DNA from 3 places in the Acetobacterium sp. UBA5834 genome. Region 3 is predicted to be linked to each of the others. Evidence: riboswitches for the same ligand, from Rfam matches in the RefSeq annotation. Region 3 holds a riboswitch; each other region holds the start of a gene.
The links. Region 3 has a riboswitch for cobalamin ahead of B3F51_RS02725 (alcohol dehydrogenase catalytic domain-containing protein). Riboswitches for the same ligand answer to the same signal wherever they lie in the genome.
Positions count from the first base shown of each region.

Region 1: linked by a shared signal. The riboswitch ahead of B3F51_RS10585 (anaerobic ribonucleoside triphosphate reductase) and the one ahead of B3F51_RS02725 (alcohol dehydrogenase catalytic domain-containing protein) in region 3 are both predicted to bind cobalamin.
Region 2: linked by a shared signal. The riboswitch ahead of B3F51_RS10770 (ABC transporter ATP-binding protein) and the one ahead of B3F51_RS02725 (alcohol dehydrogenase catalytic domain-containing protein) in region 3 are both predicted to bind cobalamin.

Region 1 covers NZ_DJGY01000053.1:29,104-35,689, reverse strand. The annotation lists gene B3F51_RS10605 (hypothetical protein) at 1-108, shown strand, start outside; gene B3F51_RS10600 (SHOCT domain-containing protein) at 306-605, shown strand; gene B3F51_RS10595 (SHOCT domain-containing protein) at 966-1,208, opposite strand; gene B3F51_RS10590 (SHOCT domain-containing protein) at 1,273-1,950, opposite strand; partial or broken gene B3F51_RS10585 (anaerobic ribonucleoside triphosphate reductase) at 2,383-4,497, opposite strand; cobalamin riboswitch at 4,623-4,771, opposite strand; gene B3F51_RS10580 (HAD hydrolase family protein) at 4,836-6,164, opposite strand; gene B3F51_RS10575 (MarR family winged helix-turn-helix transcriptional regulator) at 6,376-6,586, shown strand, end outside.
Region 2 covers NZ_DJGY01000054.1:35,891-42,476, forward strand. The annotation lists gene B3F51_RS10750 (DUF2284 domain-containing protein) at 1-199, opposite strand, end outside; gene B3F51_RS10755 (sce7726 family protein) at 580-1,434, shown strand; gene B3F51_RS10760 (sce7725 family protein) at 1,439-2,389, shown strand; gene B3F51_RS10765 (RES family NAD+ phosphorylase) at 2,391-3,479, shown strand; cobalamin riboswitch at 3,584-3,753, shown strand; gene B3F51_RS10770 (ABC transporter ATP-binding protein) at 4,060-5,547, shown strand; gene B3F51_RS10775 (energy-coupling factor transporter transmembrane component T family protein) at 5,548-6,279, shown strand; gene B3F51_RS10780 (hypothetical protein) at 6,334-6,586, shown strand, end outside.
Region 3 covers NZ_DJGY01000012.1:48,569-55,154, forward strand. The annotation lists gene B3F51_RS02715 (DUF92 domain-containing protein) at 1-486, shown strand, start outside; gene B3F51_RS02720 (tocopherol cyclase family protein) at 529-1,506, shown strand; cobalamin riboswitch at 1,594-1,769, shown strand; gene B3F51_RS02725 (alcohol dehydrogenase catalytic domain-containing protein) at 1,887-2,918, shown strand; gene trpD (anthranilate phosphoribosyltransferase) at 2,993-4,102, shown strand; gene B3F51_RS02735 (hypothetical protein) at 4,112-4,318, shown strand; gene B3F51_RS02740 (5'-nucleotidase) at 4,643-5,548, shown strand; gene B3F51_RS02745 (PDDEXK nuclease domain-containing protein) at 5,559-6,572, shown strand.

The sequences.
Region 1 (6,586 bases), on a different contig from region 3:
GTAAAGGCTGGGCTAAATGTTGATAAACTTAACGAATGGAAAGTAATGAAAAATAAGGATCCAAATGATACGCAGTTGAAATTATTAAAAATATATTATTTGAAATAGATTATTGAGGAAAATTTCTTAATAATCTACATGGCAAGAATTTTAAGAAATAGTCGAGAAATTGATCAAATGAAAATAGTTGAGAAAATATTTTTGTAATTGAAATCTACATAAGATCTACACATAATTTTATTAGAATAAGTACAAAGATATACATCAAGTAAAATCAAGAAATCAGTTGAAAGGTGGCTAATAAAATGATGGGATTTAATACGTTAGGTTGGCACGGAATTCACTCACTGTATGGTATGCACAATGGATTCGGTATGATGGGAATAACAGGGGGTGTAACCATGTTTATGGTATTACTATTAGTGCTTGTGGTGGTTGTTGCTATTGTTTGGTTTTCAAAAAACGGAAATCCCCAAAACAATCGATTTAAATATCAAACAACAGATCGATCTTTAGAAATTTTGAATGAACGCTATGCATCTGGAGAAATTGCTGATGAAGAATATGCTAAGAAGAAAATAGAATTAAGGAAACATAATTTATAATCAGCTTTAAGAGTCCTGCTTTAGACCTTGAGATCTCTTTTCCGAAAACCAGGAAAATGTTTCATTTTTTGTGTAAACTCTGAAAACTAATATCGTGTGAATTAATCTTAAGGGACAATAAATGGCGACAAACCGTTATTTGTCCCTTCATTGCTTTATACATAGATTTTTCGATAAGCCAATAAGAAGCACAAAATATAGATTTTCCGCCTCAATTGGAAGTGCCTTTCTTTATTTTCAACTATATTTACACTTTATAACAGTTGGAAATATAATTACCTATTTGACCAACCATTACATCAAAACTACTAAAAAAAAGGACAGCACCAGAAAGCACAGTCCTTTTCCATCCTGTCTTAGCTATAACTTTCGTAACTCCGCTTTTTTTCGATTGTACTCTTCTTCATCGATTTCACCGCGAGCATACCGCTCATGCAAAATTTCCAGAGCTTTATCACCTGAACGGGTTCCTTCTTTTACATTTGAATTTGTAAAATGGTGAACAATAAAATACACTCCGATGATAACCAGAACAAGTAATAGAAACAATCCAAACATCATAAAGAAGCCAAAACCACCACCATAACCTATGCCATACATCATTATTGATTCCTTCTTTCTATTCTCAAACATATTTCACTCTAATGAACCCAACTAAAATCTGAATTTATTTTAGGGAGCGGATGTTCTTTGTCATATTATTAAATTCTTCCTTTGTGATTTCACCTTGTGCGTACCTTATACCTAATATTTCCAGAGATTTTTCCTGAGCTATCGGTATCTTTTTTGATCTTATCACTGCAAAAATTATGACGCCAATAATTAAAATCAGAAATATGGCAATAATACCAATGGTAACCACTGCAGATACAAAAGAATTCATCATCCCATATCCATTCCATCCTGAATTGGCATATGAATTATTATTCATCATTCCATTTCCGTACCATCCAGAATTAGTAGATGAATAACTATTCGTCATCATTCCTCCGCTCATGAGATTCATCATCCCATTTGGGTAATCTGTTAGATAATTGACAGCAAGATTGATATGAAAGGCTCTAAGGGATTCTGATCCGTCTCCGCCTAGTTTGATGTCCATCTGTTCATGCATAGCTGAATTAGCAATCATTTTTTCCATCACCGAATCACCTAATGCTTCAAGTGTCTCCTGGTTTACTTTGTTTGGATCAATCTGTGTTGCATCCTTAATTCCTTGCTCTACCATAATTTCTGATAGTATAACATCCGGACTTTTAAGTTCCATCTCTTCCGCAAATGAAATGCTAGTAAGAGCCAAAGCGGCTAACAACGATAAAGTGAAGACAAGAATTACTTTTTTCATTTTTTCCACACTCCTTACTTGATTAATTTGATACCCCAATGAATATGGATGAAACAAGAATCAAGAATTTATAATATAGTTTGCTTTATGATATCGTGTAATGGGCGGGATAACCTAAATGTTTAGTAAGCAGCCTGTTTAGTGTCATAAATTGTTGTCAAAACTAATGGATTTAATATTTTCCGGGGTTAGATTTATCAAATTATCTTTGATCTTTCGATTTCATCGTTCTGAATGGGAACTGATAGCTAAATAATAATTGATCAATCTAATTGAACTCTACTTAAACGCATCAAAAAAAACACATACTATTTCATATGCATTTCTGAATTGGTCTTTAAGTTTTATTATATTTTTTGATTATATGTAATAAATCTATAATACTATTATTTAGCCATTTAAGTATATTTATTATGTTTTTTACCTTATATAAGCACCGTAGCCGATGCCAGCTTCCTTCATCGCCCGAACCACCTTCTCAAAGGCTTCCAGATTGTCGAGGGGATCGCCGTCCATTTCCACATAGGTGATGTGTCCAGCGTTGGTCAACTCATGATAGGGTGCTTCCAGGGTAATTTTTTCATAGGCACTGGTGGGGTAGTAAACCGGAATATGGAACGAATTGGTATAATACTCCCGATCGGTTACCCCGGGAATTTCGCCAAATACCTGTTTATCCAGCTTAACAAAGCGTCCGGCAGTCCCTTCGGCCGGGGTGCCCAGCAGGGTAAAGTTCATGCCATAGACCTGACTGGTTTCATCCATCCGCTTGCGCATGTGGCCAATAATTGCAAGCCCCAGCTCCTGTACTTCTGCCGCTTCGCCATGGTGTTTGCCGGTTAAAACCGTCAGGCATTCCGCCAGGCCGATAAAGCCCATACTCAGGGTGCCGTGTTTCAGTACTTCCCGGATTTCCATCTCGTCGGTCAGATCTGCAGAATCAATCCAAACGCCCTGGCCCATTAGGAAAGGAAAGTTTTTAACTTTTTTGTGGGCCTGAATTTCAAACCGTTCCAGCAACTGCTCAATCACCAGATCAATTTTCTGATCCAACTCAGTAAAAAACACGTCCTGGTTACCCTTGCAGTTTAGGGCAATCCGGGGCAGATTGATGGTGGTAAAACTTAAGTTGCCCCGGCCATAGGTAATTTCCCGACTGGGATCGTGGACATTGCCGATCACCCGGGTACGACAGCCCATATAGGCAATTTCAGTTTCTGGTTGGCCAGCTTTGTAATATTTCAGGTTATAGGGCGCATCCAAAAAGGAGAAATTGGGAAACAAACGCTTGGCGCTGACCCGACAGGCCAATTTAAACAAATCATAATTGGGGTCCCAGGGGTTGTAATTGACCCCTTCTTTCACCTTAAAAATATGAATCGGAAAAATCGGGGTTTCGCCATTTCCCAATCCGGCCTCCGTTGCCAAAAGCAGATTTTTTATGACCAGACGCCCCTCAATTGAGGTATCCATCCCGTAGTTGATGGAACTAAACGGAATCTGAGCCCCAGCCCGGCTGTGCATGGTGTTGAGATTGTGAACAAAGGCCTCCATGGATTGATAAACACTGCGGTCAATTTCCCGTTCGGCATTTTCCATGGCAAAATTCTGAGCCCGGCTGATGCTGTTGGCATCCGCTATCCATAACGCCAAACTCCGGGCTTCGGCTTCCAGATAATTCTTCGGTTGATTTAGCTCGGGCTTTAACCCCAGTTTCTTTTCGATATCTTCACTGATGGCCTTTACCTTGGCTAAGGCATTTTTGGTATCGGTCAATAAGGTCAGGGCCTTGGCCAAATTCTCCCGATAGAGCCGGATAAAAGTTTTTTTCACCCCAGGCACCATGGCATAGTCAAAGTTGGGAATACTCTGTCCGCCATGTTGATCATTCTGGTTGGACTGAATGGCAATGCAGGCCAGCGCCGAATAACTCTGAATATCGTTGGGTTCCCGGAGATGGCCGTGACCAGTCGAAAACCCATCTTTAAATAAGCGTTCTAAATCAATCTGACAGCAGGTAGTGGTCAGGGTTAAAAAATCCATATCGTGAATGTGGATTTCACCGGCTTTATGAGCGGTTGAATGCTCGGGATTGAGGACAAACATTTCATAAAACTGTTTAGCGCCCTCTGATCCATACTTCAGCATCGTGCCCATGGCGGTGTCGCCGTCAATGTTGGCATTTTCCCGTTTAACATCGTTGTCCTTGGCTTCTTTAAAGGTCAGATCCTCATATATTTTCATCAAGCGGGTATCCATTTCCCGGATTCGGGTTCGCTCGGCCCGGTAGAGAATATATTTCTTTGCGGTTTTTGCATGTCCGGTTTCGATCAGAATTTTTTCCACCGCATCCTGAATTTCTTCCACCGTCGGGGTATTGGTGTTCATTTCCTGTTCGATATAGATGGCCACTTTTTCAGATAGCTCCATGGCGGTCTGATAATTCTGGCCGCCGATTTCACTGGCGGCCTTAAAAATGGCATTGGCAATTTTTTCAATATTAAAAGGGGCTTCTCGTCCATCTCTTTTTTTGATCTTCGTAATCATCCTGGTTTGTTTTCCTACTTTCCTGCGAGTCTTTTTGTTGTTTCGGGCATTGAAAAACCTCTCGACGGCGTGGGTCAAGAGGTCTAAGATTGCTTGGCTCAAACACCCTCTATCACGCGTAGAGTCTGGTGTGACAAATAACGGTGGGTAATCTGACTTAGGCTTGATCTTTTTAAAAAAATCTCCCCCTTACAGCGGCGGGACCGTGCCGGATTTGCACCGGCTTCCCCCATGCTGCACCGGTTGGCACAGCACCGTTATCTTCATATTTGGTTGTTTTAATTTTATCATATACAAGATGTGGTGTCAAACCCCTTGTCACCTGCAAACGGTTATCATTATTTAAAGCTCCCCGGTTTGGCATAAAAATGGCGACTGATGGTCTTGACCACTGCATCATCGTCATTCGCTCCTATCTGCGGCCAGCCCATTTCTTTTAGTTCGATGGATGCATTTTCAACCACATAAGCAAAATCGGCGGCTTCCAGCATCGCTGCATTCCTGATGTCATTGCCAAACGCAATCACTTTATCGGTAGCATATCGGGCTTTCATATCCATGATGGCATTTTTCACCGAGGCTTCCCGGCTGGTTATTTCGAGAAAGTAATAGCCCGGATGTTGATCATCCGGATAGCACTCAACATTAACCGCTGACGCAATTTCCAGCTTCATGATGGCCGCTTTAACCTGGACGATCGTCGCCTTCTGATCCACTGCCATAATCGATAAAACGCTTTGATCATTTGGCACCTCGCCGCACACATAGCTCTGTTCCGGGAGTCGCTTTTTGGAATGATAGATTTTTTCCTCCACCGGATTAATAAGCCTGGTGTAATAAACATGGAGAACATCATTGATGATGGTGTGGGTAAAACAATTCAGCTCCCGTTTTTCAAAAACATCAATCAGTTGCTTGGCCACTTCCGGATTCATTTTCTTGCAGCTTAAATAACTTCGTTTTTGCAGATCATACCAAACCGCCCCATTCATCATGATAACGGGAACCTTTATTTCTACGCCTTCCAGCAGGGGCAGCAGGGTTTCGGCACTTCTGGTCGTGGCAATGGTAATCAAAGCGCCCTGGCGGATCATGGTGTTTAGTTTTATTCTGGAGTAACTGCTGATTTCAATTTGGGAATTCAACAAGGAACCATCCAGATTGGTGACAAAGAGGGTTTTTCTGTTTCTGCGCCGGGGCAAGTGAAAAGCATTGACTCCCAATGACACAAAGATACCAATGAGGGTGTCCACGATCCGGTCAATGGTAAAGATCAGCGGATTCACATCGGCCCCATGGGTCACTGTAATGCTTAAAAAAACCACACAGGTAATATAAGATGCCGTTGGTTTTTTGATGGCGACCGTAAAATAAATGAGCGGGATAACGCACAAGGATACCACCAGATATTGCAGCATCGGCATATCCACCGGGATGAAGCTCCGCTCAAAAATAAGCAATCCCAACCCCATCGCCCCACCGATAAAGGTACCCAGGGTTCGATTCATGGCTACCTTAAAGCTATTGGAAACATAGGGCTGCATGCATAAAATCGCCGCAATCGCCGAATAGAAGGGGGAGCCTTGCTCGCCTCTTAATAAATAGATTAAGAAGCAGAGATAAACCGCTATAAATGTTTTAAAAATTCGCATTCCTACTTTTGGCATAACCTTCTCCTCTTTCTGATGCCTGTCTATAATAACACACATTTGAAATTTTCTGCCGCTTAAATTTCTGCAAACCCTTTCAAATACAGATACCCCTTAACTTTTTTCAGAAACAGATTAATTTTTCTAAAAAGTATTGACAGATAAAAAAAGGTAATGTATTATCAATTATGGTAATGTATTACCTTAATTGATAAGTGGAGGTTATATTTTGGACAATATGGATTCAATGCCCGATCAAAAATTCATCTTTGGCGGTGTCCAAGTCGTCGCCAACCAGATGGACACCCTGTTGGAACGGGAACTGAAAGAATACAACTTGACAACCAAGCAATGGCTGCTGACCATTGTGGTGCAGAATATTTTTGATCACGACCCAACCCTTAAGGAAGTAGCAAAAAGCATGGGCAGTTCCCATCAGA
Region 2 (6,586 bases), on a different contig from region 3:
GCTTTTGGGAAAGCTGCTTAACACCTGCACCGTTAGCGCCATAAGTCTCCAGGCTTTCAAAAAGATCCAGATCCAGAGCTGTGAATAACGCTTCGGATACCCAGTTAGCCGAGGATATATTTTCCAGATACTGGCCGCCATGGGTATGGGGATCGTAGCTGTGTAATGAAAAGGGAGTATCTTTTTCTAAATTTTTCATAATGATTTCCTTTTTTGAAATGTTTGAGGGGGTAAAATGACTAAGTTTTTTATTTCCATAAAATTCCCGATTAATGCGAATGGAAGATCAGAATACAGATCATAAATACAATTATGTTGTCATTATACAACTGAAAAGAAAAATCAGCAAGTCTTAGAGATTAGCAGTGAAAAAGATGAAAAAAGAGATAGCTATGATGAAAGAATTCGAGAATACCACTTTATCGTTGAGGGTGAAACTGAACGGTTTTATTTACAGTTGTTCCAGGTCAATATGAACGTTATCGTAAGTCATCGTTTTACGTAAATAAGCATTTTCAATAATTGTATTTCATGGTATAATAAAAATGTACGATTATGCAATGAAATGGGGGGAGTTTAATGGGAAGCAATAATTTAGTATTAAATAGACTCTTTACCCAAAATGTTTTTCGCAAGCTTATTAATGATAACGAGAATACGACATTTGGTACAATCATTCAACGGTATGCATCAGATTTTGATGAAAAAAATAATGGAGAACTTATTAGTGAAATATATAATTTCATGTCTAAATCTTACCGAAATGAATATTTCTTTCAAAATACACTTCTTAATAAGCTTCTTTTGGGTAGGCATAGTCTTAATACAACGATAGCATTAACACAGATACCTATAGGGAAATCAAAAGCGGATTTCATTCTTATTAATGGCAAAGCTGTTGTATATGAAATAAAATCTGAACTTGATAGTTTCGATAGATTGAGTACACAAATTAGGGATTACTACAAGGCATTTAATCATGTATGTGTGGTAACATCTGAAAATAATTTTAATAAATTGATTAAGATCTTGGATGGCACACCTGTAGGCATTTGTGTTCTAACAAAACGTGATACAATAAGCAAAACTTTAAAAAAAGATGTGATCGAAGACAATTCAAAATTGGAACACCAATCCATCTTTAAAGTTCTACATAAAGGTGAATATGAAGCAATTGTTAAGCAGTATTTTGGAAAACTCCCGAAGACATCACAAGTTTTTTATTATGATGAATGCTATTCTATGTTTTCACAAATACCTATTTTAGAAGCATACGCAATGTCGCTACAACAGCTAAAAAATAGAAACCATATTTTACACAATAAAATAGAAAAAGTACCTTATGAATTAAAATCGCTAATGTATTTTTCAAATCCATCATTACAAGATTACGAAAATTTAGAAATATTTTTACAAAATAAGTTTAGGGGGTAATAATGTGTATCTTCCATATATTCGGGGAAGGCAATATGAGTTGTTGGCGCTGCGTGAATTAGTAACGAATGATCTCTTGGGGGATTATGTAATTCCTATTATTGAGCCTGTCAAATTATCACCTACATTAATTAAAACCATCGCAGAATATATTCGTGTCGGACATCAGTTAGCTGTAATTAGAAATCCAGGCGTAGGTTCTTTTAAGGAGGACATTCAAGAAGCAAAGCATGATTCAAAAGAAGGGGTATATAAAAGTGAATTTCAAAAACTCTATGATGATGACATTATTATAAAATCTATTATTCTACAAAAAAATGCACAATCATTGTTGAATTATTGGAACAAGGCTGGTGTGTTGAAAAAGAATTTATTAGTAATTAATACAGATCGTGATTTTTTGGATTTGTTTGAACAAGAGTTTTCAGATGAAAATCCTTGCTATGCTCTTATACCAGATGAAAGTGCGTTTCGACGTAGAATAAAGCGAAATCGTGTTATTTTGGATGATAAATTTGAGAAGCAAAGCCGGAATGCAGATTATCAAGATATAGAGGATGAGTTTTTTTCTGATGATCATTTGTACTTTAAAGACGATGGGCTTAAAGGCTTTGCTGACTATTCCGTTGTCGGAAATGACTATCAAGAAGGGGGGTTTGCCCCATATGCAGTAGCAATTCATATTGTGTATTTTGCAAAGGATAATAGCCTTAGAGTCAAGCATTTTGTTTCTGACTCAAACGAAGACATTTCTAACCCGGCAAAAAAATTTTATGAAGCAGTTTCAAAATTAAATACTTGGTACCAAGCCGATCCTTTTCCTCCAACACTTGGTATGAAAACCTTATTATCACATTATGATAATGAAACTTACCCTGGGCTTGGGAGTGTAAAAAAGCTTTCAGTTATGCATCATTTAGAACTTATGGGAAAGTACCTTAGCGAGGGGAAATAGAATGAATTGCTGCGTAAGATGTTTTAACGATGCTGAAGTTATTGACATCATTAAGAATCATAGAAAAAAAGGTAATTGTGACTTTTGCGGTAGTAAAAATGTTAATGTGTACTCATTAGAGAGTGATACAACATTGGCTGATAGGTTTAATGAGTTATTAGATGTATATACATCTGCAGCTAGTTTACCGGCAACCTTTCCAAAAGAAAAAACAGACGTACTTAAGAACATTTTTTACAGAAAATGGTCAATTTTTAACTTAGAGCCTGATAACATTTATCAGTTACTTACTGCTATCTGCTATGAAAAATATGCTGATCAACCAGAGCTGTTTGATTATCCGGTAGGAATTTTGGAAAGTCAAGATAAAGATTATTTGAATGAGTATTCAGTTCTACGAGATTACCAATGGACAGATTTTGTTGGAGATATAAAGCGTGTAAATCGATTTCACACAGATCATATTAATAAAGATATTTTGGATTCATTTATCCGGTGTGTTCGAAAAACTCATAAAGCAGGAAAAGTTTTGTATCGCACTCGTATTTGTACGGACGAATTTGGTTTTAAGAAATCAGAAATGGGAGCGCCACCTACACATTTAGCAACAGCGGGGCGCGTAAATCCGGCAGGTATTAGCATATTATATTTAGCGGATTCGGTCAAAACTACTTTGCATGAAACACGCGCTGGAGTTTTTGATTATGTTACTGTTGGTAACTTCAAGCTAAAAAAAGATATAGTAGTCATTGATTTTGCTAATTTGGATAAAATAAGTCCTTTTATCGCAAACAGCACAATGGGAATAGAGTATACTCAACATGCAATTAATATTGAACATTTGAAATTAATTAGCCAAGAAATAGCGAAACCGCTACGGAGGCATGACAGCGAGCTGGATTATTTACCAACACAATATATAAGTGACTACATTAAGAGTCAAGGATTTGATGGTGTGGAATATGTAAGTACCATGCATGAAGGCGGTTTTAATTTAGCCATTTTTGATTGCAATAACTTCTTCAGTTGCACTAAGACAACAGTATTTCGAATAAAATCTATTTCATATTCAGAGGAAACAATAGAATAACTATCCAAATTAACAGCAGGAACCTTGACTTTGATTTGTTTAAAAGAAAAATTTTGTCAAACAGTTGACAATTGTCAATAAATTCGCTATGATTAATGCAACTTAACAGATATACGATTTATGGTGCCTTACAAAGGAGAATAGGGAATCAGGTGAAAATCCTGAACGGACCCATCACTGTAATGGTTTTGTTTTTGCAGATGCCACTGGAAACGGGAAGGCGCAAAAACAGATAAACCAGAGTCAGGAGACCTGCCATAAATTGCTTATAGTATGAAACGACGGTAAAGTTTCGGCTATCCTTAGGATTACCCTGGGATAGTCGAAACTTTTTATTTTGCGCAAAAGCATAAAGCCGTGCGAAGAATTTGGGAAATGAAATTTTATTAAGCTCGCTTATAAAAAATTTCATTTTTCAAATTCTTCATAGGGCGTAGCCCGCGGCGAAGGCTGGAACGAAGTGGAAGCCGAAGTGCACGGTTTTATGCCAAACGGCAGTAATTTTGTGCGGCACAATGACCGGAGTGCACGGCTTTATACTAAAAGCAGTCATTTGAAAATTCAATCACGAGGCCACTCCATGAAACCAATCATCCAACTGGATATTAATATGCTGACCTTTCCAGAAGAATCGGAACCAGCGCTTAAAAACATCAAACTAAATATCAATGAGGGCGAATTCATTGCCGTTACCGGTGGTGCGGCATCGGGTAAATCGCTACTGCTTCATGCGATTACATCGGCGGCACCGAAGTTTTATCCCTGTGAACTGGATGGAACGGTGATGGTAGCGGATCAGGATGTCTCAAAGATACCGCTCTGCCAAATGACCGACTATCTGGGCTATATGATGCAGGAGCCGCAAAACCAGATGGTCAATCGGCGGGTTACTGATGAACTGGCGTTTGGGGTTGCGAATCTCAATTTGAGTCAGGATGAAATTGAGCATCGGGTTAATGCGGTCATGGATTTTCTCGGAATCCGGGTGTTTTCAGATCGGACCACCGATGCCCTTTCCGGCGGACAAGCCCAGAAGGTGGTGCTGGGGAGTATTCTGGCAATGAAAACCCCGATCCTACTACTGGATCAACCCACGGCCGAACTGGATCCCAAAACCAGCTCGGAACTCTATCGGCACCTGGGGTGGTTGAACCGGGAGAAAAAGGTGACCACCCTGGTGGTTATGGATAAATCCGGTGCGGTTTTAAAAGATGCCCATCGGGTGCTCGTAATGGAAGCTGGGATGGTCAAAGATTTTCTGCCGGTTGGTGAATATCAGAAAAAATATGGCTGTCGGAAAACCAATCGACGGGCGAAACCGATTCAAGTGGATGAGCGGCTCGACGTGATTAAGTTAAGCGGTGCATCGCATACTTATAAAGGTGGGATAACCGGCTGTCAGCCGCTAAATTTTAGTCTGAAAAAAGGCGATTTCACGGCGGTCATCGGCCAGAACGGTTCAGGTAAATCCACCATGCTCAAGCTCATTGAAGGATTGGTTAAACCAACCTCGGGATCGGTGGAGCTATTTGGAACTCCGGTGACCAAGAAAAATGTGGGCGAACTGCGGCGCCGGATTGGGTTTTTGTTTCAGAACCCCGATGATCAGATCTTTTGCAGCTCGGTACGCGATGAAATCAGCTATGTTCTAAAAAATAAAAACCTCAGTGCGCAGCAAATCGAAGAAAAGATTCAAGAAACCTTGGTTCTAGTCGGCCTTAAAGGATTGGACGAAATCCATCCTCAGCGGCTAAGCCGGGGACAACGGCAACTATTGGCCTTGGGGTCGGTGGTCATTAATGATCCCGAGCTGATTATTGCCGATGAACCGACCTCCGGCCTAAACAGTGCCCAGAGTCAAGTGGTCATGGAAAAACTGGCCCATCTCAGCAGTCAGGGGGTCACCATTTTGCTGGTAACCCATGATTTGACTGAAGCCAGAGATTTTGCCAATCGGATTGTGGTGATGCACAATCATCAATTGGCTTTGGAATTTAAAGCCGAAAAAATAGACAATTATCTGAACGAATTGGTTCGATTGGAACTCATCGAAGGAGGCGATTTTTAAATGTTTAAACTAAAAGAACTGGATCCGCGGCTCAAACTGACCTGGTGCCTGTTTCTGGTTTTAACCGCCCTGGTGTCGCGAAGTATACTTCTCAATGGCATTTTACTGGGGGTGATTCTGATTTCTGAACTGTTCTCGGAGAAATCCTTGAAAGCTTTTAAAATGCTGTCAATTGTGCTGCTGATTATTGGCACCCAAGTATTGATCATCAATCTGATCTTTGGTCGTGAAGGCGAGCTGCTTTATGCCTGGGGTATTTTACAGATTTACAGTGGTTTTATTGCCACCTCCATCCTGGCTTTTTTAAGAATTGGCATCATCTCATTTTCGGCCTATCAGTTCGGGGTTCATACCGATCCTATGGATATGGCTCAGATGCTGATACACTGGCGGATACCTTACCGCTATGCGATGCTGGTGCCGATGGTCGCCCGGTTTTTCCCGGTGATGATCGGGGAATACCAGTCCATTTGCAATAGTCAATCGGCCCGGGGGGTACCCAATGATACCGTGGTTGAGAAAATCCGCAACCTGCCGGCTTCAATTTTACCGCTGATGTATCGGGCCATGCGAATCTCCAGTGATGCGGCGCTATCGGTGGAACTCAGAGGCTATGGCCGCCACGCAACCCGAAATTTTCAGAAAAAAATCAATCTCCATCCTTTGGAAGGCATGACCATTGTCTGCCTGATGATCGGGTTTGGCGGAGTCTTGATTAAAACGATTTTGTAACAGTTGAAAAACTGTGTAAATAAAAAATAATTGATGCAAAAAAAGGAGCATAACATGCAAAACGAACAAGCAATTGGAAAAAGAAGTATTTTTAAAACAGACACCAAATCTTTAATTGGTGCCGTCGTCATGGGGATCGTCTTTGTGATCGCCTGCCAGATTACCGGCCAGATCGATAACATGCTGCCCTGGGGAAAAATGGGAATGTTACTGATTAATGGAACCGTATGGGCATTTTTTACCGGCATTTTAACCCTGCTTTACAGACAGCCAGGTGGATTGATTGCCGCTGAAGTGGAAGCCCTGA
Region 3 (6,586 bases):
GCCTATCTGGTGGCAGTGGCGGCGTCCTTTGCGGCCTGCAATGCCGATACCTGGGCCTCGGAAATCGGAATTCTCAGTAAGAAGGCCCCGGTTTCGCTACTTACCTTAAAACCGGTCAGCCCCGGACTTTCCGGGGGGGTCAGTCCGCTGGGTTTTTTAGCGTCGCTGGGTGGGTCGGTTGTGGTGGCCCTGACCTATGGTCTTTACCAGTTGGCGGCTGGCAACAGCGGGGTGCTTTTATGGATGCAAATCCTGATGATTACCTTTGGTGGGCTGTTGGGATCAGTTCTGGATAGCTTTATGGGCGCTGCTTTCCAGGCCAAATATATCAGCCATGAAACCGGTGAGCTGACCGAAAAACCGGTGGATAATAATAAACCCAATCAGCTTTATAGCGGGCTGGCCTTTGTCAACAATGACTTTGTTAATTTTGCCAGTTCATTGCTGGCCGCCAGCCTGGTGTTGCTTTTTGTCCAGCTGCAGTAAAGGCCGGGATGGGGAAATCGTTTTGAGGAAAGGAAAAGATTGATGATTAAGCAGGCTTATTTTCAGGGAAAAAACAAAAAACGCCGCTATTTTGAAGGCTGGTATTTTAAATGTATCAGCGCCGATCGCAAACATGCCATTGCCATTATTCCGGGAATGGCCATCGATCCCCAGGGGAACCGGCAGGCTTTTATCCAGGTCATCAATGCTGTCACCGGAAAAACCTGGTATCATCATTTTCCCTATCCCGAGTTCAATGCCAAAACGGATCGGTTTGATGTGGAAATTGAGAATAATAGTTTTAACGCCCAGGGGTTATCGCTAAATGTCGGAACGGCGGAAGGCAGTATCAAAGGGCGGTTGACCTTTCACAATAGCCATCCCTTTCCCAAGGGTTTAAGGCACCCGGGGATCATGGGGCCCTTTGGTATACTGCCCTTTATGGAATGCTACCACGCTATTATCCATTTATATCATGAAATAAAGGGTGATATTGAGCTGGATGGCGAGATTCTCGATTTTAATGGTGGGGTCGGTTATATTGAAAAAGATTATGGTCGATCTTTTCCCAAAACCTATCTCTGGCTTCAGGCCAGTCATTTTGATGGGGGAAATGCATCATTTGTCTTTTCACGGGCGAATATTCCTTTTTTAGGGATGGCGTTTCCCGGTTTCTTTGCTTACTTCACTGATTTTAACGGGATTACCCGGCGTTTTGCTACCTATAATTTTTCCCGGCTGGAGAAATGGGAAGTTGATACCACAAAGGGAACCTGCGCTGGGGAACTTGAAGGTCCGAATGGGGCCCTCGCTTTTAAAGCGCAGATGGCCAGTGGCGGTCGGCTGCGGGCACCGGTGGATGGACTGATGGATCGCGAGATTGTCGAGAGTATTACGGCCAAGGTTTGGCTGCGTTTAACAAACAATCAGGGCGATGTCATCTTTGAGAGCATCAGCAGCGATGCGGGGATGGAGATCTGTCTGGAGGAAGGGGTTGCAGTGAAGCAAGAATCCGAATAAATAAAACCCATTGTCAGGCAGAATCATTTATTGAAGTTGCCAAAAAGGTGTTTTATTGGGGATTGCAAGTATGATATAATAAGCCAAATTAAATAATCATTTTCAGGTGCCCCTCGGGGAGAATAGGAAAATAAGTGAGAAGCTTATACGGGCCCGCCGCTGTAAATTGGGAATTTCTGTCAAGATGCCACTGTTTAAAAAATGGGAAGGCGACAGAGGTGATGATCATGAGTCAGAAGACCTGCCGGAGAATTAGATGATGAGAGATGTGGAAAGTCTACGCTTTGTTGGCGTAGCTTTTTTTTGTTTAAAAAGGGTTTGATAGGTTTTGTAAACAGTGACCAGAGAATAAAAAATAAGAGAGGGACGTATTGAAAGCAGTGGTATTGGAAAAACCGGGGGAATTGGTGATAAAAGATAAGGACATGCCGGTCTGCGGTGATGGCGAGATGCTTGTTAAGGTCAGAGCCTGCAATATTTGCCGAACTGATTTAAAATGTGCCACCATGGGCCAACGGGATCTGGTTTATCCCCGGGTTTTGGGACATGAAATTGCCGGTGAGATCATTGCCCGAGGCAAAAAAGTTATTGGTCATCAGGTGGGCCAACGGGTGCACGTTCATCCGGGGATTTCCTGTGGGGTCTGTGATTATTGTAAAAGTGGTCAGGATAATCTCTGTGATCAGATTAAGATTTTGGGCTTTAATTTTGATGGCGGTTTTCAGGAAGTGATCAGAATTGATAAGCAGGCGATCAAATCCAAGATTGTCAATCTGATTCGGAATGATGATCTGGCTTATGAAGAAATATCGTTTATTGAACCACTGGCCTGTTGTGTCAACATTCAGGATCGCCTTCAGTTGAACCGGAAAGCGGCGCTGGTCATTATCGGTGGCGGCCGTTTGGGCCTGCTTAACCTGTTTGTGGCGAAAGCGGAAGGAATCCAAAATATGATCCTGATCGAAGCCAATGAAGAGCGTCGTGACCGTGGCAAAGCCTTGGGATTTGATGCCGTTTTTAGCGGCGATGAGCCAGATCTGCTCGATCAGTTAAAGAGTTGCAGCAATGGTCATGGAGTCGACGGAGTAATCCCCTGCTGTCCAGGGCCAGAGGCCTTTGATCTGGCCCTGGAAATCCTCAGAAAACAGGGAACGTTCGGTTATTTCAGTGGACTAAGCCGCAATGAAGACTTCCAACTGGACATCAACCGGATTCACTACAAGGAAATTACCGTAGTCGGATCTTATGGCTGCAGTGTTAAGCATAGTCAAAAGGCCAAAACCCTGCTTGAATCAAGAAAAATTGATGTCCGGCCACTTATTTCTCATCGGGTCAAACTGGAAGAACTGGAACGGGGAATGGACTATATTAGAAACAGCGATGGTTATTCAACCATTGTGGTGATGAAGTGATGGCCGTCTGTCAAAGTGAGATCGAAGCAGTAGTGAATTAATAAATAAGAAAGAAAAATTAAAGGAGCAATTAAATGGAAAAAACAATCAGCATGAAAGATTATGGTCAGGTGATTACCCAGCTGATCAATAAGGAAAACCTGTCAAAAGATGATTCCAAAGAAATGTTCATGGAAATATTAAGTGATAAGCAAACAGCCATGCAACAGGGCGCTTTTTTAGCGGCCCTCAGTGCGAAAGGGGCAACCCCGGCAGAAGTGGCCGGAAGTTTTGAAGCGATTTATGAAGTGGATACCTTTAAGGTGGAACCGGTCACTGAGTTTCCGATTGTGGATAACTGCGGCACCGGGATGGATAGTTTTAAAACCTTCAATATCAGCACCGTGGCATCGATTATTGCCGCCGCCGGAATCCCCATGGCTAAACACGGTTCCCGGGCCTTGACCTCGGTCTGTGGTACCATCGATGTGCTGGAAGCCCTGGGTATCGATATGGATTCTAATGTCGATCTGGTTAAAGAAAGCATCGAAAAGGCCGGGATTGGTATTTTTAATGGGATGAGCCCGGAGGTTCATCCGGTAGCTTTGGGGCGGGTTTTATCGCAAATTTCATTTGGCAGTGTGCTGAATATTTCGGCATCGCTGGCAAACCCGGCGCTGCCGCAATATGGGGTCAGAGGGGTCTACTCCAAAGAAATGCTGGATTTTGTGCCCCAGATCATGGCGGAGATCGGTTATAAACGGGCCATTGTGGTTTTTGGCGAGGTTGGCGACCAGGCCATTGATGAGGCTTCAACCCTCGGTACTACCCATATTGCTGAGCTGAAAGAAGATGGTAGTGTGGAAAAATATACATTTAATCCACAAGATATGTTGATAACTCCTGGAATTGTGGATGAAATCCGCACCTTTAATTCGGTTGAAGAATCGGCGCTATGTATTGTCCGATTGTTAAAAGGCAAAGAAACCAAGACCCGGGAAGATATTGTTGCCTTAAATGCCGGACTGATTCTGTATTTACGGGACAAGGCGCCCAGTATTCGGGAAGGTTATGAAATGGCCCTGGAACTGATTCATAATGGGGCGGCCTGGGAAAAACTCAAGACCTGGGTCAACTATCAGAATCGTGATGGTGTTAAGGGCCTGAAGATTTTGTCAGCGCTTGAAAAAAAGGTTCAGGGTTAGGCAGCGTTGATGATTCTTTATGCGTTAAAAGCGGCCGAAGGTTATCTGAAAATGGCTGAAAATGGCGGATTTACCCTGGTTGGCATCAACAAGGCCAGCGTTTATCCGGAGAACGGACTAAATCAATTGATCGCCACAAAAAATGACCTGGGTGATGAACTGACCGAGCTTCGGATTGTCAAGTTGACCCTGGAGGAAACTGATTTTTTTGCTTGAATGGTCGCTAAATCAGTAAAGTTATATTTACGGATTTCGATATCAATGGTATGATAAAAACAGAATAAATGGGTGACACCATAAAATTAAAAGAACCTTTTTCTTCGAAAAAGGTTCTTTTAATATCTGAAAAATTTCTGGAACGTTGACCCTTGCTGAAGTTATCCAGGGATATCGATTGTGGATAACTTTTAACCGGGTGTCCGGCTGATGGGGAAAAATGGCTTATTTATCCACATTATACCGGATTTCCCGGGATAATGTGGATAAGTTGTGTGAATAAGGTTAAATTATCGATAAGATTGGGAAAGAAGGGGGAAAAGGATGCATAAATTTGAAAATTGTCTGGTAGTGGGAATCTCTTCCCGGGCGCTTTTTGATCTGGAGGAAGAAAATCGGATCTTTGATGAAGCAGGGGTGGACGCGTACACAAAATATCAGATTGAACATGAAAACGATATTTTAAAGCCGGGAACCGGTTTTGCTCTGATTAAGGCACTGCTGAAGCTTAATGAGATCGGTTCGGAAGAGCGAAAAACCGAAATCATCGTGATGTCCCGCAATAATGCCGATAGTAGTCTGCGGATTTTTAACTCAATCAGGCATTACCAATTGGATATCACCCGGGCGGCACTGGTTAGCGGGGCCATGCTGGCGCCCTATCTGGAAGCCTTTAATACCGATCTTTTTCTTTCCGCCAATGAGGAGGATGTTCAGGAAGCCATTAATGCTGGAGTCGCTGCGGGGATTATTTATACCCAACACTTGACCTATGAAGAAATAAAAGAAATCGATCAGATCCGGATCGCCTTTGATGGCGATGCGGTGCTTTTCTCGGATGAGTCCGAGCGGATCTATAAAAGCCAGGGCATTGAGGCCTTTCAGGCCAATGAAACCAAAAATGCCCGCAAACCTCTGCCCGAAGGGCCCTTTGCCCGATTTTTAAAAACCCTGTCAGCGATTCAGAAAGCCTTTGATAAAAACCGGGCTCCCATCCGCACCGCCTTGGTCACCGCCAGAAATGCGCCAGCTCACGAGCGGGTGATCCGGACCCTACGGGCCTGGGATGTGCGGATCGATGAAGCCTTTTTCCTCGGCGGTATGAGCAAACAGGAAGTGCTCAAGGCCTTTGGAGCCCATATCTATTTTGATGACCAGGCCATCCACACCGATGCGACGGCGGAATTTGTCCCCTCTGCCCGGGTACCGTATAAGAATAATGAGGAATAGGAATAATAAAATGGAACCATTAGTTAACGCCAAGTTATATGAAAACATCCGGATCACTGTCGCCGAGGCCCAGAAAAAAGTTTACGCCACGGTGAATTTTGTCATGGTCGAAACCTATTGGAATATTGGCAGGCAGATTTATGAAGCCCAGGGAGAAAATGACCGGGCGGAGTATGGCACCGGATTGTTAAAAGAATTGTCGGTAAAGCTGACAGCTGAGTTTGGTAAAGGGTTTGAAGCATCAAACCTCAGAAGGATGAGGCAGTTTTATTTGGTGTTTCAGAAACGTGACGCACTGCGCCACGAATTAAGCTGGACCCATTATCGAATGCTGTTGAAGGTCGAAAATGAAAAGGCCCGGGAGTTTTATCTGGATGAATGTGCAAAATCCGGTTGGAGCACCAGACAATTGGAACGCCAAATCAATTCCTTCTACTATGAGCGGCTTCTTTCCAGCCAGGATCAGGATAGGGTCCGAAAGGAAATTCAAAGACTTGAACCGGGCGTGGGCACGAAAGATATTATCAGAGATCCTTATGTTCTTGAATTTCTGGGACTTGAACAAACCTCAAATCTTTACGAAAAAGATTTGGAACAAGGATTAATCAATCACTTACAAAAATTTCTGCTGGAACTGGGACGGGGGTTTTCCTTTGTCGCCCGACAAAAACGCATTTCTTTTGATGGTGAGCATTACTATATTGATCTGGTCTTCTATAATTATATATTAAAGTGCTTTGTGATTATCGACTTAAAAGTTGGTAAACTCACCCATCAGGATATTGGTCAGATGCAGATGTACGTTAATTATTACACCAGAGAGATGAGAAACGAAGGCGATAATCTTCCCATCGGCATTATCTTGTGTGCAGATAAAAGTGAGTCAGTTGTTAAGTATACACTGCCGGAAAATAATAATCAGATTTTCACCTCAAAATACAAGCTGTATATGCCCACCGAGGAAGAATTGAAACAGGAACTGGAGAAAGAACAGCAGTTGCTGGAAATTGAAAAGAACTTATAAATAATCAAGAAAAG